Regions from separate parts of the Scandinavium sp. UTDF21-P1B genome, predicted to be linked through region 2. Evidence: predicted binding sites of a transcription regulator. Region 2 holds the regulator's gene; the other holds the start of a gene.
The links. The regulator LexA, encoded in region 2, represses DNA repair genes until DNA is damaged. The targets are predictions, from matches to a motif close to TNCTGTATGTACATACAGNA.
Positions count from the first base shown of each region.

Region 1: a site for LexA is predicted at 4,062-4,081, ahead of uvrB (excinuclease ABC subunit UvrB). Genes of this name have one in related genera too.

Region 1 covers NZ_JBFLVD010000008.1:272,620-284,778, reverse strand. The annotation lists gene pmrA (two-component system response regulator PmrA) at 1-609, shown strand, start outside; gene pmrB (two-component system sensor histidine kinase PmrB) at 610-1,686, shown strand; gene uvrB (excinuclease ABC subunit UvrB) at 1,969-3,987, opposite strand; gene AB1287_RS05285 (hypothetical protein) at 4,230-4,367, shown strand; gene AB1287_RS05280 (ABC transporter ATP-binding protein) at 4,752-5,474, shown strand; gene bioD (dethiobiotin synthase) at 5,449-6,138, opposite strand; gene bioC (malonyl-ACP O-methyltransferase BioC) at 6,131-6,886, opposite strand; gene bioF (8-amino-7-oxononanoate synthase) at 6,870-8,027, opposite strand; gene bioB (biotin synthase BioB) at 8,024-9,064, opposite strand; gene bioA (adenosylmethionine--8-amino-7-oxononanoate transaminase) at 9,152-10,441, shown strand; gene AB1287_RS05250 (kinase inhibitor) at 10,484-10,960, shown strand; gene AB1287_RS05245 (AMP nucleosidase) at 11,104-12,159, shown strand, end outside.
Region 2 covers NZ_JBFLVD010000012.1:210,397-222,555, reverse strand. The annotation lists gene malM (maltose operon protein MalM) at 1-606, shown strand, start outside; gene ubiC (chorismate lyase) at 876-1,373, shown strand; gene ubiA (4-hydroxybenzoate octaprenyltransferase) at 1,387-2,256, shown strand; gene uilS (UilS family quorum-quenching N-acyl-homoserine lactonase) at 2,425-3,285, shown strand; gene plsB (glycerol-3-phosphate 1-O-acyltransferase PlsB) at 3,377-5,794, opposite strand; gene AB1287_RS09415 (diacylglycerol kinase) at 5,924-6,292, shown strand; gene lexA (transcriptional repressor LexA) at 6,402-7,010, shown strand; gene dinF (MATE family efflux transporter DinF) at 7,096-8,415, shown strand; gene AB1287_RS09400 (CsbD family protein) at 8,562-8,771, shown strand; gene zur (zinc uptake transcriptional repressor Zur) at 8,846-9,367, opposite strand; gene AB1287_RS09390 (cupin domain-containing protein) at 9,480-9,968, shown strand; gene traF (conjugal transfer protein TraF) at 10,146-11,456, shown strand; gene dusA (tRNA dihydrouridine(20/20a) synthase DusA) at 11,599-12,159, shown strand, end outside.

The DNA.
Region 1 (12,159 bases), on a different contig from region 2:
AGCGAAGGCTACGTGTGCGACGGGGTGACTACCGCGCACGAAGCAGCGCTGTGCCTTGCTAACGGGCACTACAGCCTGATCGTCCTCGATCTGGGCTTGCCCGATGAAGACGGGCTGAGTTTCCTCACCCGCATTCGTCGGGAGAAAATTAGCCTGCCGGTGCTCATTCTTACGGCTCGCGATACCGTCGCCGACCGCATCGCCGGTCTCGACACCGGTGCCGATGACTATCTGGTGAAACCGTTCGCCCTGGAAGAGCTTAACGCCCGCGTACGCGCCCTGCTGCGCCGTCATAACAATCAGGGCGATAACGAAATCAACATTGGCGACCTGCACCTCAATATCACGCGCCGTCTCGTCTCCCTTGGCGATGCGCCGCTTGAGCTGACGCCGAAAGAGTACGCCCTGCTCTCGCGCCTGATGGCCAAAGCGGGCAGCCCGGTACACCGGGAAGTGCTTTATAACGACATCTACAGCTGGGATAACGAACCGTCGACCAATACGCTGGAGGTGCATATCCACAACCTGCGCGACAAAATTGGGAAATCCCGCATTCGCACGGTGCGCGGCTTCGGTTACATGCTGGTGAAAACCCACGAGGACGCGTAAATGAAGCTACCGGCGATCCTCAATATTCAGTGGACCATGCGCCGCCAGCTGCTGCTGACCATCGCCACCATTCTGCTGGTTTGCCAGCTCATCAGCGTGTTCTGGCTGTGGCATGAAAGCCAGGAGCAAATCCAGCTGCTGGTACAAAGCGCCGTGAACGGGCACAACAACCACAAGCATATCGAGCATGAAGTGCGGGAGGCCGTCGCCAGCCTGCTGATCCCCAGCATGCTTATCATTGGCCTGGCGCTGTGGATTTGTCTGCAGGCGGTGAAGCGCATCACCCGCCCGCTTTGGCATCTTCAGCAAGAGCTCAACAGCCGCACGCCGGACAACCTTCAGCCCATCGAGCTGCCGCAGTCCGTCAGCGAAGTAGACGCCGTCACCTCGGCCATTAACCAGCTTGTCGAACGCCTCAACATGACGCTGGAGCGTGAACGCCTGTTTACCGCCGACGTCGCTCATGAGCTACGCACGCCGCTCGCGGGGCTACGCCTGCATCTGGAGCTGATGGCGAAATCCCACAGCGTCATGGTTGATCCGCTACTGCAGCGACTCGATCAGATGACGCAGAGTATCTCCCAGCTGCTGCAGCTGGCGCGCGTGGGGCAATCTTTTTCGGCGGGTAGCTACCAGCAGGTGCCGCTGGTGCAAGGGGTCGTTTTGCCGATTCAGGACGAGCTGGAGACCATGCTCAGCCTGCGAGGCCAGAAGTTACAATTGCCCTCAGAAGATCGGGATGTGACCGTCTCAGGTGACGCGACGCTGCTGCGGGTACTGCTGCGGAATTTGGTGGAAAATGCTCACCGCTACAGCCCGGAAAACGCCACCATCACCATTCTGGTGGAAGCAGGCATGCTGGCGGTGGAAGATGAAGGACCGGGCATTGATGAGGCCAAAAGCGGCGAACTCAGCAAAGCGTTCGTGCGCATGGACAGCCGCTACGGCGGGATTGGGCTTGGGCTGAGTATTGTTACCCGCATCGCTCAACTGCACGATGCGCAGTTCTTCCTCCATAACCGCAGGCCTGGGCCAGGCGTGAAAGCGTGGGTTAAATTTCCGCGCAGAACGCACTGATCAGTAAGTCAGGATCCACTGATGGAAGAAGGCAATGACGATCAGAAAGGCAACGAGTACGATCAGAGCAGTTGAAAAGTGTGCTTTAGGCATGGCGCTATCCTCATTAAAGTGAGGACAGTATCGCTAAAGAAGATTAACCAAACATTAAGGCCCCGGGAACGTTGTGTGACCGGGGCCTTATTTTTTTATTCGTTGCCCGGCGGCGCTACGCTTGCCAGGCCTACAGAGCGATAACATCGTAGGCCGGCGTCAGGCGTAGCCGCCACCCGGCATTAGCGGTTAAGATGCCGCGATAAACAAATCGCGTAATTGATGCAGACGATCGCGTACTTCTGCCGCTTCTTCGAACTCGAGGTTCTGGGCGTGCTTCATCATCTGCGCCTCCAGCTCGCTGATTTTCTGCTGCAGCGCTTTTGGCGTCAGCGCCAGCTCAGCGGCTTCCACGTCGGCAGGCGAGCGTTTACCACGGCCCTTACCTTTGACCTTCGCGATGCTCTCACCGAGCGACAGGATATCGACAACCTTCTTGTTGAGCCCCTGCGGCACAATGCCGTTCTCTTCGTTATAGCGCTGCTGCTTCTCGCGGCGGCGCTCCGTTTCGCCAATGGCTTTCTCCATCGACGGGGTAATTTTATCGGCGTAGAGAATGGCCTTGCCGTTGATGTTACGCGCCGCACGACCAATGGTCTGAATCAGCGAGCGTTCGGAACGCAGGAAGCCCTCTTTATCAGCATCCAGAATCGCCACCAGCGACACTTCCGGCATATCGAGGCCTTCCCTCAGCAGGTTGATCCCCACCAGGACGTCAAATTCACCCAGGCGCAAATCACGAATAATCTCCATTCGCTCGACGGTGTCGATATCCGAGTGCAGGTAGCGCACACGCTCGCCGTGCTCTTCAAGGTATTCCGTCAGGTCTTCAGCCATACGCTTGGTGAGCGTGGTCACCAGCACGCGCTCGTTGATGGCCACACGCTTGCGAATTTCCGACAGCAGATCGTCCACCTGTGTGCCCACCGGGCGCACCTCGATGACGGGATCCAGCAATCCGGTCGGGCGCACCACCTGATCGACCACCTCATCGCCGGATTTCTCCAGCTCATACTTGCCCGGCGTCGCTGAGACGTAGATGGTCTGAGGGGCAAGCCCTTCAAACTCTTCAAATTTGAGCGGACGGTTATCCAGCGCCGACGGCAGGCGGAAGCCATACTCCACCAGCGTCTCTTTACGCGCCCGGTCGCCGCGATACATGCCGCCAATTTGCGGCACGGTGACGTGGGATTCGTCGATCACCAGCAGGCCGTCGGCCGGCAAATAGTCAAACAGCGTCGGCGGTGGCTCGCCAGGCCCGCGCCCGGAGAGGAAGCGGGAGTAGTTTTCGATACCAGAGCAGTAGCCCAGCTCGTTCATCATCTCGAGATCGAACTGGGTACGCTGGGAGAGGCGCTGTTCTTCCAGCAGCTTATTGTTTTCCAGCAGCACCTTACGCCTGTCGACCAGCTCATCTTTGATCTCTTCCATCGCCTGCAGAATGCGCTCGCGCGGCGTGACGTAGTGGGTTTTCGGGTAGACGGTGAAGCGCTGAATGGTCGATTCCAGATGCCCGGTCAGCGGGTCAAACAGCGACAGCCGCTCAACCTCTTCGTCGAACAGCTCCACGCGCAGCGCGATGTCGTCCGATTCCGCCGGGAAGATGTCGATAACCTCGCCGCGCACGCGAAACGTGCCGCGCTGAAAGGCCTGATCGTTACGGCTGTACTGCAGCTCGGCCAGGCGGCGGAGGATGGAGCGCTGATCGATGATCATCCCGACCGTCAGGTGCAGCATCATCTTCAGGTAGAGATCCGGGTCGCCCAGGCCGTAAATCGCCGAGACCGACGCCACCACGATGACGTCACGGCGCTCAAGCATCGCTTTGGTTGCAGAAAGACGCATCTGCTCGATATGTTCGTTTACCGAGGCGTCTTTTTCGATGAAGGTGTCGGAGCTGGGAACATAGGCTTCCGGCTGATAGTAGTCGTAGTAGGAGACGAAAAACTCCACGGCGTTCTCCGGGAAAAACTCTTTCATTTCGCCGTAAAGCTGCGCCGCCAGGGTTTTGTTCGGCGCCAGCAGCATGGTCGGACGCTGAAGGTCGGCGATAACGTTGGCAATGGTAAACGTTTTCCCTGACCCGGTTACGCCGAGCAGCGTCTGATGCGCGAGACCATCTTCGAGCCCCTCTTCCAGACGACGGATGGCTTCAGGCTGATCGCCGGACGGACGGAAAGCAGAATGCAGTTTTAACGGTTTACTCATGAACGACAACCTGATGAAGGGAAACGGGCAGACGATTAATTCTACTCGCCGCACCAAAATTTGCCACAAATAAATACTGGATAAAAAAACAGTAACGCATTATCGTATCTGTGTTAGCGCGTTCATCAGCAAGCCAGCATGGCGAAAATTTCTTCTGCGACAAGATAAAACGCTCCCGAAACAGGGTTATCCCCAGAACATTCTCGCCTTTAACATTTGTCAAGATGCGTAATGAAACTTTTATGGCAGCCGGTGACACTTTTCTGACAGGCATTGCTTTTATTGAACCTATTGAAATAAAAAGAAAATATCAAAAAGCCGCGTTTCGCATCAATTTGGGCGCAGCCCGCGTATTCTCTTGCCTGTCGCAAGTTTTCTAACTCTAATACACATGGTTATCCACAGGAATGGTGGATAACTGTCTGCAGCCCTACGCCCCTGCCACTCGGGCAAAATGGTCCTGACCCCGCAAAAGGCACAGCAAAAATTATTTATCGCTGTTTTTTGTCTTTCGTCATCGAAAAAGTGACTTGTCCTGTAGTGAGAGATCGCTCACAAATCCAGCAATGACGCTGCACCAAAACCCTTCAGAATGACGGACTAACGGCACTGACAGAGTGCAGCCGCTGCGTTAATTTCCCCCGGCCAACAGCGTTTTTCGGGGAATAATCTGAAAGAATCATCCCTTTTCTCTGCCCGCATTCTTCTGGCAAGCGAATTGCACCATCTTTCCGCCACCGACGGCAAAATGAAAGGAGAGGCCGATGTTGAGTTTGCGCGCTGTGAATCACTACTACGGAAGCCAGCACATACTGTGGAATCTCAGCCTCGATCTTGCCCCCGGCGAATGCACCGGGCTGCTGGGCCTGCCCGGTATGGGCAAAACGACGCTGGTTAACTGCATCGCCGGATATCAGAAGGTGGAAAGCGGAGACATTTTCTGGCAGGAAGCCAGCGGGCCGCCGCAGGATCTGCTCGCGCTCTCGCCGCCGCTGCGGGCTGCAATGGGCATTGGCTATGTACCACAGGACAAGCGTATTTTTTCGCAGATGACGGTGGAGGAAAACCTGCAGATTGCGATGCGGGCCAGTCACGAGGGCAGCAGCGCCGTCGGCAGCGCCATCTTCGATCTGATGCCGGATCTCTGGCCGCTGCGTCAGGTAAAGGGCGCGGCGATGTCCGACGATGACCAGTATCAGCTTGCGCTCGCCAGCGCGCTAGTGAGTAGTCCGAAATTACTGATCCTCGACGAACCAACCCGCGGAATGGGCCACGGTTTTATGCACAAGCTAGGCGAATGCCTGCTGCGCCTCAACCGCGAGCTGGGAATGACGGTGCTGCTTGCCGAACAGCACCTGCCGTTTATTCGTCGGGTCGCGGATAAGTTCTGCCTGCTTCATCGCGGGCGCAATGTGGCGCAGGGGGCCGTCAGCCAGCTGGATACCCGGCTGCTGGAACAATTTATGACCCCGGACGAAGCGCCTTAAGGTTGAGATACTGCCCCGGTTCAGCGTGTTCCGGCCCGTCTGCGAGGTACGGAATTTCACCCAGCAGCGGCGCAGGTAGCATCCGGGTCAGGGTTGCCAGATATTCAGCATGCCGCCTTCCCGGCGGGATAATGTCGTTGGCAATCCAGCCCGCAAGCGTGAGCCCGGCCTGAGTGATGGCCTGCGCGGTCAGCACGGCATGGTTAATGCAGCCCAGCTTCACGCCAACCACGAGGATCACCGGCAGCCGTTCAGCCTGCACCCAGTCTGCGAAGGTGTAAGAGGACGAGAGCGGCGTATACCAGCCGCCCGCCCCTTCCACCAGCACCCAGTCGGCTTTGCCCGACAGCGCCTGAAGCCCGGCAGAAAGCAGGGATGCCTCAATCGGCCGCCCTTCATCTTCGCTGACGATATGCGGCGACGTCGGCTCCTCAAAGGTGTACGGGTTTACTTGGTCATAGCTTAGCGCCGCACTGCTGTTGCGCTGAAGCGCCAGCGCATCGGTGTTACGTAAACCTTCTCTGGTCATTTCACTACCGGAGGCCACCGGCTTATAGCCTGCGGTACGGAATCCGGCCCGGTTGGCCGCCTGTAGCAGCGCGCTGCTGGCGACCGTTTTACCCACTTCGGTATCGGTGCCGGTGACAAAATAGCGTTCAGTCACGGTCAATCACTCCTGTCAAAATATGGTACGTCAGGGCGCAGCGGCCCTGCTCTTTTGGCCACGCCAGCTCCAGCCGCTGCAGGTGACTGCGGGTGAGCGTCTGTACCGCCCGGCCCTCATGCAGGTGCGTCGCGCCAATGCCTTTCAGGGACTTCATGGCGCTTAGCGCGTCGTCAAAGGTCACTCGCAGCGTGTGCAGCCGGTGCCGCGCGCGGTACCCGCGCAGCGCATCAAGAATCGCCTCCTGTGACAGGAAGCGGTTGGCGTGCGGATGGCGGTCAAGCGCCTGCCAGGCCTGGTTCAGCTCGGGCAACGAATCAGCAACCAGCGTACTGAAAGCAGCAACCCCACCCGGTCGCACCACCCGATGTAGCTCGCCCAGCGCCGAAGGCAGCGACTCACACCACTGTACGGCGAGGTTGCTCCAGGCAAGATCGTATTTCCCGTCGGCCAGTGGCATCGCTTCAATGTCGGCCTGGACGTAATGCTGCGCCGCGCCCTGCCGCTGCGCCTCCTCCAGCATTGGCGAAGAGAGATCCAGGGCAGTCACGAGGCTTCCCTTTTCCGACCAGTAGCGGCTCATGGTGCCCGGCCCGCAGCCCGCATCCAGCACCTGCGGAAATGCCCGGTCCTCAAGCTGAGCCAGCAGTGCCGCCGCGCTCTGGCGCTGTAAATCATCATGCTGCTGGTAATGGCCGGCGGCGCGACCAAACGCTGCCGCTACCGCCGCCTTATTGACGTACGCCATGCATCGCCTCCAGCAATCTGTCGATATCTTCTGTCCGGTGGTCAGCAGTGAGCGTCACCCGCAGGCGGGCCGTGCCAGCGGGCACCGTCGGCGGACGAATCGCCGTCAGCCAGCAGCCCGCATCCCGCAGCTTTTCCGCCAGCGCCAGCGCGCGGCTGTTTTCTCCGACGATGACTGGCTGAATGGCGCTGCCCGAGTTTGTTAGCTGTAAGTCCAGCTGTTCAGCGCCACGACGAAAGCGCGAGATATGCTCATGAAGACGCTGGCGACGTGCTTCGCCGTCATCGCTGCGGATCACCGCCAGCGCCTCGTTCAGCGCCACGGCCTGCGCAGGCGGCATACTGGTGCTGTAAATCAGATGACGGGCGAACTGCAGCAGGTAATCTGCCACTTCATCACTGCACAGCACCGCCGCGCCGCTGAGACCAAAGGCTTTACCAAAGGTCACCACCAGCAGATCGGGTTTGATGCCCTGAGCGTCACAGCTGCCGCGCCCTTCACGCCCGCTGACGCCAATGCCGTGGGCGTCATCCACCATAAGCCAGCCGCCTGCTGTTTGCGTCACCGAGGCAATTTCCGCCAGCGGCGCGCTGTCGCCGTCCATGCTGAAAATACCTTCGGTCACTGCCAGCTGAAGGCCGTCCACGGGTTTTGCCAGCAGCGTTGCCAACTGTGCGCTGTCGTTGTGAGCAAACCGGCGAAGCTGAGCCGGACTGAGGCTGGCGGCCTCCAGCAGCGAGGCGTGACTGAGCCGGTCGGCGACAATGCGGTCCTCTTTACGCAGCAGCGCCGCGATGACCGCCTGATTCGCGGCAAAGCCTGAGATAAACAGCAGTGCGCGCGGGTAGCCCAGCCACTCAGCCAGCCGCTGTTCGAATTGCTGATGCGCTTCGCTGTAGCCGGTAACGTGCCCGGAGCCGCCGCTGCCGGTGCCGTAACGCTCGGCCCCCTGCTGCCAGGCGCTGACGATAGCAGGGTGCTGACTCAGGCCGAGATAATCGTTGCCGGAAAAATTGAGCCAGCGTTGCCCGTTCGCGACCCGCCAACGCCCCACTCCCTGAGTGACAGGCGAACGGGAGCGAAATGCATCCGCTGCCCGACGCTCGTTTAGTGCCTCTTCGATACGCTGCTGCCAGCTCATATCGCCGCCGCGTTGTAATACGTGTCGGTGTCCGGCGTCATCAGAGCCTGTTCCAGCTTCTGCTGCTGTTCGATATCGCCGCTCAGCACCGCCGTCTGCTGCGGGTTGATGCCAAGCTTGCGGAACAGCAGCAGGTCTTTATCTTCTTCCGGATTCGGAGTGGTCAACAGCTTGCAGCCGTAGAAGATCGAGTTCGCCCCGGCCATGAAGCACATCGCCTGGGTCTGCTCGTTCATCTTCTCGCGGCCCGCAGACAGGCGCACGTGCGAGGTCGGCATCATGATGCGCGCCACTGCAATAGTGCGAATAAAATCAAAGGCATCAACGTCTTCGTTGTTCTCCATCGGCGTACCTTTGACCTTCACCAGCATGTTGATCGGCACGCTTTCCGGCGGCGTCGGCAGGTTCGCCAGCTGGAGCAGCAGTCCGGCGCGATCGGTCACCGTTTCACCAAGGCCGACAATGCCGCCGGAGCAGACTTTGATCCCGGCATCACGCACTTTACCAAGGGTGTCGAGACGCTCCTGATAGGTACGGGTGGTGATGATGTTGCCGTAGAACTCCGGCGAGGTATCAAGATTGTGATTGTAGTAATCGAGCCCCGCTTCGCCGAGGCGCTGCGCCTGCGAGTCGGAGAGCGTGCCGAGGGTCATGCAGGCTTCGAGCCCCATTTCCTTCACGCCTTTGACCATTTGTTCAAGGTAAGGCATATCGCGCTCGTGCGGATTTTTCCACGCAGCGCCCATGCAGAAACGGGTCGACCCGGCGTTTTTTGCTTTACGCGCCGAATCCAGCACCTGCTCGACCTCCATCAGCCTTTCGGCCTCAAGCCCCGTTTTATAGCGCGCACTTTGCGGGCAGTATTTACAGTCTTCCGGGCAGGCGCCGGTCTTAATCGACAGCAGCGTGCTGACCTGGACCTGGCGCGGGTCGAAGTGCTGACGGTGGATGGTCTGCGCTTCAAACAGCAGTTCCAGCAGGGGTTTATTAAACAGTTCAGTGACTTGCGACATTGTCCAATGAGTGTGGTGAGCCATGAGCATCTCCAAAAGGGGTTCAGTTGTTTCTCGGTTCGGTGTAGACTTGTAAACCTAAAACTTTTAAAAATGGTTTACAAGTTAATTATGACTCAAGACGATCTCCTCTTCGATCAACAACATATCTGGCACCCCTATACCTCAATGACTGCCCCACTCCCCATTTACCCGGTGGTCGCCGCACACGGCTGCGTGCTGGAGCTGGCGTCGGGTGAACAGCTTGTCGACGGCATGTCTTCCTGGTGGGCGGCAGTCCATGGCTACAACCACCCGCGTCTGAACGCGGCGATGACGCAGCAGATTTCACAGATGTCGCATGTGATGTTCGGCGGGATCACTCACCCGGCCGCCGTCACCCTGTGCCGCAAGCTGGTCGCCATGACCCCAGACCCGCTGGAGTGCGTGTTTCTGGCCGATTCCGGCTCGGTGGCGGTAGAAGTGGCAATGAAAATGGCCTTGCAGTACTGGCATGCCAAAGGCGAGCCGCGCCAACGCTTTCTCACCTTCCGCAACGGCTATCACGGCGATACGTTTGGCGCGATGTCTGCCTGCGATCCGGATAACTCGATGCACAGCCTGTGGAAAGGCTACCTGCCGGAAAACCTGTTCGCACCCGCGCCGCAGAGCCGTTTTGACGGTGAGTGGGATGAGATGGACATCGTGCCTTTTGCCCGCCTGATGGCGGCGCACCGCAGTGAAATCGCCGCCGTTATCGTCGAGCCGATTGTGCAGGGCGCGGGCGGCATGCGGATGTATCATCCGGAGTGGCTGCGTCGTTTACGCAAAATGTGCGACCGCGAAGGCATCCTGCTGATCGCCGATGAGATTGCCACCGGCTTTGGCCGCACCGGCAAGCTGTTCGCCTGCGACCATGCAGGCATCGCCCCGGATATTATGTGTCTTGGCAAAGCGCTGACGGGCGGCACCATGACGCTGTCCGCTGCGCTCGCCACCCGGGACGTCGCAGAAACCATCAGCAACGGCGAAGCGGGCTGCTTTATGCATGGCCCGACCTTTATGGGCAATCCGCTGGCCTGCGCCGTGGCGGCAGAAAGCCTGGCACTGCTGGAAGAAGGCCACTGGCAGCAGCAGGTGGCAGACATTGAAACCCAACTGAAGCGGGAGCTGGCAGACGTTCGCGAATCAGAAAACGTAGCCGACGTGCGTATCCTTGGCGCAATCGGCGTGATAGAAACGAAGAATCCCGTAAACATGGCCAGGCTACAAAAATTCTTTGTGGAGCATGGTGTCTGGATCCGTCCATTCGGCAAGCTTATCTACCTGATGCCGCCGTATATCATCACCCCGGCGCAGCTCACCCGCCTCACGGACGCGGTCAAAGCCGCTCTCAACGACAACACGCTTTTTATGGCCTGAGCTAAACTTCGTGATTATTCAACATGCTGAAGGGCAACCCGAATGAAACTGATCAGTCACGATTTTAAGGATGGCGACAAGCTGCCGCACCGCCAGGTGTTCAACGGTATGGGCTATGACGGCGACAACCTGTCGCCGCATCTTGCCTGGGATGAGGTGCCTTCCGGCACCAAAAGTTTTGTCGTCACCTGTTACGACCCCGATGCGCCGACCGGTTCCGGCTGGTGGCACTGGATTGTCGCTAACTTGCCGGCGGATACCCGCGTCTTACCGCAGGGTGCAGGCTCGGGCATTGCCGATCTGCCTGAGGGTGCAATTCAGACGCGTACCGATTTCGGCAAGGCGGGCTACGGCGGCGCGGCTCCGCCAAAGGGCGAAACCCATCGCTACATCTTTACGGTGCATGCGTTAGACGTGGCAAAAATCGAAGTGGATGAAGGGGCAAGCGGCGCAATGGTCGGTTTTAACGTCCATTTCCACAGCCTGGCAAGCGCTTCTCTGACGGCAATGTTCAGCTGACATCCGATCCCCGGCCTGCCTGCGGGCAGGCTTTTTGCTTTTCTGCATTCTCTTTATACTTCAGCCTTTTCCGCTGGCTTTTGTTTCACATTCCTGTGACATACTATCGGGTAATACCGCAACAACGACACAGGAAGCGAATGATGAATAAGAAGGCTACCGGCCTGACGCCGGAACAAGCGCTGGAACAGCTCGATGCGCTTTACAATCAATCCGTCGCCGCCCTGCGTGAAGCGATTGGTCGCTACATTAATGAAGGCGTGCTGCCCACGCCCGAAGATCGCCTGAAAGGGCTGTTCGTTTACCCTTCCCTCTCCGTCTCCTGGGACGGTGAAGCGCACAGCGCCCTGAAAACCCGCGCCTGGGGCCGCTTTACTCACGCGGGTTGCTACACGACAACCATTACTCAGCCAACCCTGTTCCGTCCTTATCTGCTGGAGCAGCTCACCTCGCTGTATCAGGATTACGGCGCGCACATCACCGTGGAGCTGTCGCAGCACGAAATTCCTTACCCGTACGTGATTGACGGCTCAACGCTGACGCTGGATCGTTCCATGAGCGCCGGGCTGACGCGCCACTTCCCGACCACCGATCTGGCGCAGATTGGCGATGAAACCGCAGACGGCCTGTTCCACCCGACGGAGCTCTACCCCCTCTCGCACTTCGATGCCCGCCGTGTGGATTTCTCCCTCGCCCGCCTGCGTCACTATACCGGCACACCGGTGGAACACTTCCAGCCGTTCGTCCTGTTCACCAACTACACCCGCTACGTGGATGAATTTGTCCGCTGGGGCTGCAGCCAGATTCTCGATCCGGACAGCCCATACGTCGCGCTTTCCTGCGCAGGCGGCGTGTGGATCACCGCCGATACCGAAGCGCCGGAGACAGCCATTTCCGATCTGGCATGGAAAAAGCACCAGATGCCCGCATGGCATTTGATCACCAAAGACGGCCAGGGGATCACGCTGATTAACATTGGCGTCGGCCCGGCGAACGCCAAAAACATCTGCGACCACCTTGCCGTGCTGCGCCCGGAAGTGTGGATGATGATCGGCCACTGCGGCGGCCTGCGCGAGAGCCAGACCATCGGTGACTACGTGCTGGCGCACGCGTATCTGCGTGACGATCACGTGCTGGATGCTGTTCTGCCGCCGGACATTCCAATTCCAAGCATCGCCGAAGTGCAGCGCGCACTGTAC
Region 2 (12,159 bases):
GATGAGCAGATGCAGCCCGCGGCCTTCTTCCCAAGCAGCTACTTCCAGTATCAGAAACCGGGGATCGCCTCCGGAAACCGGCTGGAAAACGTGATGAAGCTGACGCCGATGATGGGGCAGAAGCAGATCTATATGCTGGTCTACACCACAACGCGCGATCTGGCCGAAACCACGCACATGATCAACCCGGCTAAGCTGTATGCCGAAGGCGCTAACAATGCGATTCCTGACGTGGCCGATCCGGTTGCCCGTCACGCAGGCCAGGGAACGCTGACGGTCAAGGTGAAAACCGAGCAGAACAGCGGCAATATCATGATTGGTAAGATCTTCGGCGCACCGGATCCGAAACCGGTGGTGGTGGGCAATACGCCTGCACCTGCGGCGACCTATGCCGCACCAGCGCAAACTGCTGCTGTGGCTGCGGCCCCTGCGGCGAAAAGCGAACCTATGCTCAATGACACGGAAAGCTACTTTAACCGCGGCATTAAGCAGGCAGTGAAGGAAGGTAACATCGATAAGGCCCTCAAATTGCTGAACGAAGCCGAGCGCCTCGGCTCGACATCCGCGCGTTCAACCTTTATCAGCAGTGTCAAAGGCAAGGGGTAAGCATTCCCCGCAGTGCTGATGTTCAGGCTCAGGCCTTTCGGTGCATCCTTACGGATGCACCGTTTTTTCTGCTGCGGCATCCTGCACAGAAGTGATGTCAGTCATCATGCGTTTGAATAATTATCCTGCGGCCGTACCGGAGGACAGGTATTCTGCCGCCGCCGATGTTGCATCGCTGTTGCGCGGAAGATCGTATATTCGCGTTTCTTCCTGTCGTGAGCGCCGTTCTGGGATACAATGCCGATAAGTTTTGTATCGGAGAGTCTGGCATGTCACACCCTGCGCTGGCGCAGCTGCGCGCGCTACGCTATTACACCCCCCTTCCGGAACTCGACGCCGCGCTGCGTGACTGGCTGCTGCTGGAAGATTCCATGACCAAACGCTTTGAGCAGCAGGGTAAGCGCGTCACCGTGACGCTTATCCGTGAGGATTTTGTCGGCCAGGATGAGGTTGCCGAAGAGCTGGCCCTGTTGCCGAAAGAGTCGCGCTACTGGCTGCGTGAAATTTTGCTGTGCGCCGACGGCGAACCCTGGCTTGCCGGACGCACGGTGGTCCCTGAATCCACGCTCAGCGGGCCGGAGCTTCAGCTTCAGCAGCTTGGCACCACGCCGCTGGGGCGCTATCTGTTTACCTCATCTACCTTAACCCGTGATTTTATTGAGATCGGTAAAGACGCAGATCTGTGGGGACGTCGATCCCGCCTTCGCCTGAGCGGTAAACCGCTGCTGTTAACCGAGCTGTTTCTGCCCGCGTCGCCGCTGTACTGAGAGGAAGAGAATGATGGAGAGGAGTCTGACGCAAAATAAGCTGCTGGCCTATCACCGCCTGATGCGAACCGACAAGCCGATCGGCGCACTTCTGCTGCTGTGGCCGACGCTGTGGGCGCTGTGGGTGGCAACGCCTGGCGTGCCGCCGCTTTGGATCCTGGTGGTGTTTGTGGCGGGCGTCTGGTCGATGCGCGCCGCGGGCTGCGTCGTAAATGACTATGCCGACCGCAAATTTGACGGTCACGTTAAGCGTACGGCCCACCGCCCGCTGCCAAGCGGCGACGTCAGCGAAAAAGAGGCACGCATTGTCTTCACCGTGCTGGTGCTGGTGTCGTTCCTTTTGGTGCTGACGCTCAATACGATGACGATTTTGCTGTCCTTCGTCGGGCTTGCGCTGGCGTGGGTTTACCCGTTTATGAAGCGCTACACCCATTTGCCGCAGGTGGTGCTTGGTGCGGCGTTCGGCTGGTCGATTCCAATGGCCTATGCTGCGGTAAGCGAAACGCTGCCGCTCAGCTGCTGGCTGATGTTCATCGCCAATATCTGCTGGGCCGTGGCCTATGATACGCAATATGCGATGGTCGACCGGGACGATGATTTAAAAATCGGCGTGAAGTCTACCGCTATCCTGTTTGGCAAAAACGACAAGCTGATCATCGGCATTTTGCAGGTGATGACGCTGGCGTTAATGGCTGTGGTCGGCTGGCTCAGCGGGCTGCACTGGGAATTTTACTGGTCGCTTTTCATCGCCGGAGCGCTGTTTATTTACCAGCAGAAGCTGATTAAAGACCGCGAACGTAACGCCTGTTTTAAAGCGTTTATGAACAATAACTACGTTGGACTGGTGCTGTTTATCGGCCTGGCGATGAGTTACCTGGTTTAATTCAACGGATTCGTTATCAAACGGCGGCCATCAGGTCGCCGTTTTTTTATGGCCAAAATGCTGCCGTCGTTACAAAAAACAGATGTGATTTAACGTAATGCGCTGTTTTATCTTGAGTCAGACAAAGAGGTTCTGCATATTCACTTCTTTTGTAGGGGAATGACAGCAATGGAAACGACAACATTTAATCTGGAAAACGGTATTGCGCTGACCCTGCGCAAACCAGAGGCCGCCGGCAACGCACCGGTGATTATTCTCTGTCACGGCTTTTGTGGTATTCAGGAGATTCTTTTACCTCCTTTTGCTCAGGCCTTTACCGATGCCGGGTTTGCCACTATCACCTTTGACTATCGCGGTTTTGGGGCGAGCGAAGGCGAGCGTGGCCGACTCGTGCCAGCGATGCAGATTGAGGATATTCACACCGTGATTGGCTGGGCTCGTCAGCAGCCGGGGCTTGATCCACAGCGCGTAGGGCTGTGGGGAACATCGTTCGGCGGTTGCCATGTGTTTGCGGCGGCGGCGGCGGACAGTGCCATTCGCTGCGTCGTCAGCCAGCTGGCTTTCGCTGATGGCGAACAGATTGTCACCGGCAAAATGAGCCCGGATGAGAAGGTGGGTTTTGTGGCAACGCTGCAAAAAATGGCGGATAAACAGCAGGCAACCGGAAAAGAGATGTTTGTCGGCGTAACCCGGGTGTTGGGCGATGACGAGTCGAAGGCTTTCTTTGAAGAGAATAAAGCGCGCTTCCCGGCAATGGATATCAAAATTCCTTTCCTGACCGTGCGTGAAACGCTTAACTATAAGCCTGCGCAGTACGCAGCTCGCACGACCTGCCCGACGCTGGTGGTGACTGCAGGCAAAGATACCGTCAATCCACCGGAGCAGGGACGCGCGCTGTTCGAAGCCACAGGTGCCGTCGAGAAAAAGCTGCATGAGCAGGCGGATGCCCGCCATTACGACATGTATAGCGGTCAGAACTTCGATCAGGTTATCGGTGTTCAGCTCTCCTGGTTCCGCCAGCACCTTTAATCGGGCATAAAAAACTGCACCTTAATCCGCCGGATAACTAGCCTTTGGGGTGCAGTTTACTTTCCACTTTTTCCGCGTTGCTTATGCGACGTTAATCCTGCGATGCGCTCTCAATCGTCAGACGCACGTCTGAAGTGATGAGCTCTGCCAGCATCTGGTAGATTTTCATTGTTTCAGCAGGTTCGGCATCGCCGGTGTCGCTGATGTAGCCTTCGTCGCGCAACGTCAGCACCAGGGTGCTGAACACGGCTTTGTCGAAGAACTCCGGTGCGTTAATGCCGTGCAGAACCGACAGGCGCTGTGCCATTGTGCGGCTCTCTTTTTCCAGCGTGCTTCGGTTGATGGACGGGTTAGCGCTCAGCAGCCAGAAGGTGATGGCATAGCGCTGCAGCGTTTCACGCGCACCGGCCGCCAGCAGCTGTAGCGTACGGGAGTGCGATGGGTTCACGCGCACCTGATCGTTCTCAACCGTCACCAGTTCCTGACGCTGCATCTCCGCCAGCAGCAGATCAATCACGCCCGCCAGCTCGGCTTTCTCCCAGCGCAGGAACAGCTCGGCTTTCAGCATCGGATACAGCGCTTCAACGTACTGCACCATCGCTTCACGTGAGATGTTGCGATGCTGGGTGACAATCGCCGCCAGCAGCGACGGGATCATCAGCATGTGCGTGATGTTGTTGCGATAGTAGGTCATCAGCACTGCCTGCTCGCGCGGCAGAATGATGATGTCGCCGATGGTGTCTTTCTCGACTTCGAACTTGTTCATCTGCAGCGCATGATCGATCAATGCGCTGGCGGTGACCGCGGGCACCGTGGAATCCGGGGAATACGGCACGTTGCGCATCAGCTGCAGGTAGCATTCGAGCTGTTCGGTCAGCTGTTCACGCGTCAGGGAGCGCTGACGTGAGGCCAGCAGCGCAGTACAGCACAGGTTCATGGCGTTCGCCGCGCCTGCGTTGTTAATGCGGACCATCAGGTCTTCGGCGATGTTGTTTACCGTCGGCGTCAGCCAGGCCGGGCGAATGGCCTCGATAGGGTCGATAGACTCACGCCACTCTGGTACGTGCTGGTTGAGGTAGGTCATCAGCGGCAGAGGTTCGCCGAAGTTGACGTAGCCCTGACCGAGATTGCGCAGCTTGCTCAGGCCTTTCAGCATCTGCGGCAGGCTCTCTTTCTCTTTTGTCGCACCGCGCAGCTCTTTGGCGTAGGTGCCCACTTCCATCACGTGCTCATAGCCGATGTAAATTGGCACCAGCGTGATTGGGCGTGTGCCGCCGCGCAGCATTGCCTGAATGGTCATCGACAGGGTGCCGGTTTTCGGATCGAGCAGGCGGCCCGTGCGGGAACGACCGCCTTCCACAAAGTATTCTACAGAGTAGCCGCGGCTGAACAGCTCGCCGAGGTATTCGCGGAACACGGTGGAATAGAGCTTGTTGCCCTTAAAGGTGCGGCGAATAAAGAACGCGCCCAGGCGACGGAAAATCGGCCCGGCGGGCCAGAAGTTCAGGTTAATGCCTGCGGCGATGTGCGGCGGCACCAGCCCCTGGTGATAGAGCACGTAGGAGAGCTGCAGGTAGTCCATATGGCTGCGATGGCAGGGCACATAGACGATTTCATGGCCGTCGTGCGCGAGCTGGCGCACGCGCTCGGCATTATGAACGTTAATCCCCTGATACAGCCGGTTCCAGGTGAAGCCGAGCACGCGGTCCGTCAGACGAATCATTTCATAGGAGAAGTTCGCCGCAATCTCTTCCATCAGCGCGATGGCGTTCTGCTGCGCTTTCTCATGGGAGATTTTCTTACTGCGCGCTTCATCTTCCACGGCGCGGGCAATCGCTTTGGATGCCAGCAGCTTGTTGAACAGATCCTGACGTGCAGGCAGACGCGGGCCTACGGCGGCAAGGCGCTGACGTGCAAAGTGGGTACGCGCTACGCGAGCCAGTTTCTGCGCGATAATTTTATCGGTGCCGTGTTCAGTAGCCATGCGGCGCAGCGATACGGAAGGGGAGAAGCGCACGAAGCTGTCGCGACCAAGCCATGTCACCGCGAAGAACTTCTGGAAGCCGTTCATCATGCGCAGCGGTGGGTTGGTGTCGCCTTTTTCGCGGCCCGGAGAGCGGCCAAACATCACCGATACGGGCACCATCTGCACGTCGAGGTCCGGATTGCTGCGATGCAGATCCAGATAGTTGTGGAACAGCTTGATGGATTCTTCTTTTGGCGTGTAATAGGTGAACGCGCGCGGCCCGCCGTGAATGAACACGTAGCGCGGCAGCACGGTACCGTCGATTTCCAGCGGCTCCAGCGGATCCGGGAGATCGTGCGCCAGACACTGGGCGCGTAAGGTCAACAGATCTGCCTTCGAGTTATACGGCAGAACGTACATAATAGGGCGCGAAGTATCGAGTCCCAGTTCCTGAGCAGGTTCTGCCGGAATGGACTTACTTTTTACCAGTACGCTTAATGGTAAATTCAGTAATTTATAGTAAATTCGTGGCCAGCCAGACATAAACGATGTAAAGCCTCTGGTTAATCATGCAAATGCGCCGCAAGGATAACAGAAAGTGCACAGAATATCTGTTCTGCTACGCCCGGCGCGCAGTGACATTGACGCTAAATAATGTAAAAGGTTCTTTTGATGGCTAATGATACCACCGGGCTCACCCGAATCGTCAAAGCAGCAGGCTACTCCTGGAAAGGATTCCGTGCCGCGTGGCAAAACGAAGCTGCGTTCCGTCAGGAAGGCAGCGTCGCCATCATCGCGGTCATTCTCGCCTGCTGGCTGGATGTGGATGCCATCACCCGCGTTTTGCTGATTGGCTCTGTCCTTCTGGTGATGATAGTGGAAATTTTAAACAGTGCGATTGAAGCGGTCGTGGACCGTATCGGCACCGAACGTCACGAGCTGTCCGGTCGGGCAAAAGACATGGGATCCGCCGCCGTACTGCTGGCTATTTTTATTGCGGTTATCACCTGGGCAACGCTGCTGTGGTCACATTTCCGATAACGCCCGCAGAATGAGGCAAATGTCTGGTTTTTTGTGCGTTTAGCGGTTCCAAAATCGCCATCAACTGTATATACTCACAGCATAACTGTATATACACCCAGGGGGCGGAATGAAAGCGTTAACGACCAGGCAGCAAGAGGTGTTCGATCTCATTCGGGATCACATCAGCCAGACGGGCATGCCACCGACGCGTGCGGAAATCGCGCAGCGCCTGGGGTTCAAGTCCCCTAACGCGGCTGAAGAGCATCTGAAAGCGCTGGCGCGTAAAGGCGTGATCGAGATTGTCTCCGGCGCATCTCGCGGAATTCGTTTGCTTGTTGAAGAAGAATCGGGCATCCCGCTGATCGGGCGCGTGGCGGCAGGCGAGCCGCTGCTGGCACAGCAGCATATCGAAGGGCATTACCAGGTCGATCCGTCCATGTTCAAACCAAGCGCCGATTTCCTCCTGCGCGTCAGCGGCATGTCCATGCGCGATATCGGCATTCTGGATGGCGACCTGCTGGCGGTGCATAAAACCCAGGATGTGCGTAACGGCCAGGTGGTTGTGGCGCGCATCGACGATGAAGTGACGGTGAAGCGTCTGAAAAAGCAGGGCAGCACTGTTGAACTCCTGCCTGAAAACAGCGAGTTCTCCCCGATTGTGGTGAATCTGCGCGAACAGAACTTCTCCATCGAGGGGCTGGCCGTTGGCGTGATCCGTAACGGCGAGTGGCTGTAACCTTCCTGCGGGCCTGCTAATCTTCTTCTAAGCGGCGCTACTCTGGCGCCGCTTCTGTTTCTGAACTTATTTGCACAGGTTTCTCATGTCGTTCTTCACCGCTGCCGACAAAGCATTGTGGCGCCTTGCGCTGCCGATGATTTTCTCCAATATCACCGTACCGCTGCTTGGGCTGGTGGACACGGCGGTGATCGGCCATCTCGACAGCCCCGTTTACCTCGGCGGCGTAGCGGTCGGCTCCATGGCGACCAGCTTCCTGTTCATGCTGCTGCTGTTCCTGCGTATGAGTACCACTGGCCTGACGGCTCAGGCCTATGGCGCGAAAGACCCCGTTCGTCTGGCGCGCGCGCTGGTGCAGCCGCTGCTGCTGGCTCTCGGGGCCGGGCTCGCTATCGTATTGCTTCGTACTCCGCTTATCGATCTGGCGCTGCACATTGTCGGCGGTAGCGATGCGGTACTCGAACAGGCCCGACGCTTCCTGTCTATCCGCTGGCTGAGTGCGCCCGCCTCACTGGCAAACCTGGTGCTGCTGGGCTGGCTGCTCGGCGTTCAGTATGCGCGTGCGCCGGTGATTTTGCTGGTCGTCGGCAACGCGCTGAATATTGTGCTCGACCTGTGGCTGGTGATGGGGCTGCACATGAACGTGCAGGGCGCGGCGCTGGCAACGGTGTGCGCCGAATATGCTACGTTCTTCATTGGCCTGCTGATGGTGCGGCGCGTACTGCATTTGCGTGGGATCTCACTGGCACTGCTAAAAGACGCCTGGCGCGGCAACATTCGCCGCCTGCTGGCGCTGAATCGCGACATCATGCTGCGCTCGCTGCTGCTACAGCTCTGCTTTGGTGGGTTAACGGTATTCGGGGCGCGGCTGGGCAGCGATATCGTGGCGGTTAATGCCGTCCTGATGACTATGCTGACGTTTACCGCCTACGCGCTGGATGGCTTTGCGTATGCGGTAGAGGCGCATTCCGGGCAGGCATATGGTGCAAGAGATGGCAGCCAGCTGCTGCACGTCTGGCGTGCGGCCTGTCGACAATCCGGGCTGGTGGCGCTGGCCTTTGCGCTGATTTACGCCGTCCTGGGCGAGCATATCGTTGCTATGCTGACCTCTATTTCCGCCCTGCGCGATCTGGCCGATCGCTATGTTATCTGGCAGGTGATTTTGCCGGTGATTGGCGTGTGGTGTTATCTGCTGGACGGCATGTTTATCGGCGCCACGCGCGGGGCGGAAATGCGTAACAGTATGGCGGTGGCGGCAGCCGGATTTGCCCTGACGCTGCTGACCGTGCCCGTTTTGGGTAACCACGGACTGTGGCTGGCGCTGGCGGTATTCCTCGGATTGCGCGGTCTGTCACTGGCGTGGATATGGCGGCGTCACTGGCAACACGGTACCTGGTTTTCGTAGTGATTTCGTTTCGCCTGATGGTTAAAGATTCTGAATAATTCCAGAAGGGCGAAATCCTTACCTATACTGAATCTCACGTCCAGCAGAAACAGGCATTACGGACGATGTTACTTCACCCTGCACCACCGAACGATGAGGAAAGGATCATGAATAAAGACGAAATCGGCGGTAACTGGAAACAGTTCAAAGGTAAAATGAAAGAGCAATGGGGTAAACTGACCGACGACGACTGGCAAGTTGTTGAAGGGAAGCGCGACCAGCTGGTCGGGAAAATTCAGGAACGCTACGGCTACCAGAAAGATCAGGCCGAGAAAGAGGTCAAAGACTGGGAAACCCGTAACGATTACCGCTGGTAATCGACAGCACTACCCGTGCGTATACGGAAGTACAACCCTCAGGGCGGCTTAAGGCCGCCCGCGCTTTTTGGGCCTTACTTCTGGCCCGGCTTTCTTTTAATCTGAATGGTATGGTCATGACCGCAGCAGTCCTGCTTGCGGCAGGCTTCTACTTCTACGCAGTCAGAGCACAGCCCATGCGCTTCAATCACGTTATGGCGCAGCGCAAATCCCATCTTTGCTGCCAGCGTATGCATAATATCCTCGACCCCGTCAGCCGCTTCTTCTTTCACCACGCCACAGCGATCGCAAATGAACATTGCAGAAGAGTGTGATGGATTATCAAACAAATGGCACAGTACGTAGCTGTTGGTCGACTCCACCTTGTGCACAAAGCCTTGCTCAAGCAGGAATTCCAGCGCCCGATAGACGGTAGGCGGTTTTGCCTGCGGTTCACTGACTTTCAGTAAGTCCAGCAGATCGTATGCGCTGATTGCGCCCTGTTGCAGGGTCATCAGGCGTAAAACTTCGAGGCGTTGAGGGGTCAGACGAACGCCACGTTGTGCGCACAGCCTTTCGGCCTGTACGAGCATGTCTTGTGGAGTGATCTTATCCATAGGCGCCTCGGGTCGGGTGTAAAGTAAACGCCTACTTTATCATGTTATGACCGAAACGCCGATATCCTGCCGGGTATGCTATACCTGACGCATAACCCTCTGAGGAACCCTTATGAAAAGACCAGACTGTATTCGTCACTGGCGTGAACTTGAAGAGCCGGATAATTCGACCTATCCCGATAGCGATGAACGCTTTTCCATTGGCGCACCGCTTGCCCGAAAGCTGGGATTAAGGCATATCGGTATTCACCATGAACGTATTCCGCCGGGCAGACGTACATCTTATCCCCATGCTGAAAGCGATGAAGAAGAATTTATTTATGTGATTGAGGGCCGCCCGCAGGCGTGGATTAACGGCTATTTGTGGCAATTAGAGCCGGGCGACTGCGTCGGTTTTCCCGCCGGAACCGGCGTTTGTCACACGTTCATTAATAACAGTGAGGATGAGGTAAATCTGATTGTGGTGGGGGAGGCGAATAAGAAGCATAACCGTATTTACTACCCATTAAATCAGGAGTATGCCGCCACGCGGCAGGACCGCTGGGTTGATCATCCACCGCAGTTTTTCGGCCCTCACAACGGCAGGCCCTCGCGGAAATAGCATTCTCTTCTATAAATAGTGAGGGGCTCCACCTATTCCAACCCCGATAACGGTGCTCCTCTTAACTTAAATCGGCCAATAAGGCGCCTTTTACATCGTTATTCACAGCAATAGCTCGGCCCTTTTCAGCGCATAACTGGAACGGAAAAAACTTCATCTGCAAATAACGAGAATACTGTGAATAAAATATTTAAATATTCGGTGGTGTCTGCGGCAGTTTCACTTTTTATGGCAAATCAGGCGGTGGCCGCCAATACCTGGTCAGAGGCAAGAAACGATGCGATGGGGGGAACCGGCGTAGCATCGGCCAATTACGGCAGCGCGGTGCTGATTAACCCCGCGCTGCTGGCAAAATCAAAACCGGATGATGATGTCTCCGTCGTAATTCCATCCGTAGGCGCTCAGATTACCGACAAAGACAACCTGCGCGATCGGATTGATGATATCAGCAACGATATCGATCATTACGAAGATGTGATTGATAGCCTGACCCCGTCGGGGATCCTGCAGGATCCCGCCGGTACGTTAAACCAGTTCCAGGGCGCAGCGGGCGATTTGGCCGGACAGCTTGAAGATCTGCGCGGCAAAACCGCTCGGGCAAATGCGGGAGCAGGGATTGCGGTCAGCGTACCGACATCCGCCGTTTCGCTGGCCTTCGTCACTAAAGCCTATGCGCATGCTCGCGTCAGCTCCAATATCGATCAGAGTGATATCGACTACCTGCACAATATTCAGAACTCAGATGCGTTTGCCGCAGGTCAGGCCGCCGAGGCTCTGATTAACGGCAGCGATCAGCTGAAGAAAAACCTTAATTCGACCGCTTCAGGAAGAGCCGCCATCGTTTCAGATTACGGCGTAGCGATTGCCCGAAAGTTTGATATCGGCAGCGTACCGGTTTCGCTCGGCGTCACGCCAAAACTGCAGCAAACCTGGCTCTATAACTACACGACTTCAATCGATAACTACCACAGCGACGACTGGAAAAAGGACAAATACCGAACCGACGATACCGGCTTTAACGTTGATGCTGGTATTGCGGCGGATTTCGGTGAAAACTGGACGGTGGGACTGAGCGGGCAGAATCTGATGTCGCGCGATATTGATACCAAAGATGTGCGTATCACCAATGGCACAACAGGCGTCACCACCAACTACAAAGACACTTATCAGATTCGCCCGTTAGTGACGGCGGGTGTCGCGTGGCATACCGATCTGCTCACTCTGAGCGCCGATGGTGATTTGACTGAAACTAAGGGCTTTAAGAGCGAAGATGATTCGCAGTATGTTGGCGTTGGGGCCGAAGTGACACCGCTCAGCTGGCTGGCGGTACGTGCAGGCTACCGTGCCGACGTGAAAGGCAATGACAGCAACGTCTTCACCGCAGGCGTCGGCTTTGCGCCGATGAACACCGTTCACGTCGATCTGATGGGGCTTTACGGCGAAGATCAAACCTGGGGTGCAGGTGTCCAGCTGGGTCTGACGTTTTAGACGTTTGTCCGGCTGTGGCCTTGCCTGATCCGGCCTGGCTGTCTTTGTTGGCCCGGTAAGCTAAGCGCTGCCGGGCAATTCCTCCGAACCTTCTTTGTGCTATAGTAGCCGCCCTTTTCTCAAAAACGCTCATAATTTCGCCATGCTGCCAGAAACACAATCCACCGCTTATCCTGCACACCGCTTCTCCATCGCACCGATGCTCGACTGGACGGACAGGCATTGTCGTTATTTCCTGCGCCTGCTGTCGCGCCACACGCTGCTGTACACGGAAATGGTAACAACCGGGGCCATTATTCACGGTAAAGGCGATTATCTGGCATACAGCGAAGACGAACATCCGCTGGCATTACAGCTTGGCGGCAGCGATCCGGCAGCGCTGGCCCACTGCGCGAAGCTGGCAGAAGAGCGTGGCTATGACGAAATCAACCTCAACGTCGGTTGTCCGTCCGATCGTGTACAGAACGGGATGTTTGGCGCATGCCTGATGGGCAATGCGCAGCTGGTAGCGGACTGCGTCAAAGCGATGCGTGATGTGGTCTCGATTCCGGTAACCGTGAAAACCCGCATCGGTATCGATGACCAGGACAGCTACGAATTTCTCTGCGACTTCATCAATACCGTTTCTGGTAACGGCGAGTGTGAGATGTTTATCATCCACGCGCGTAAAGCCTGGCTTTCCGGCCTGAGCCCGAAAGAGAAC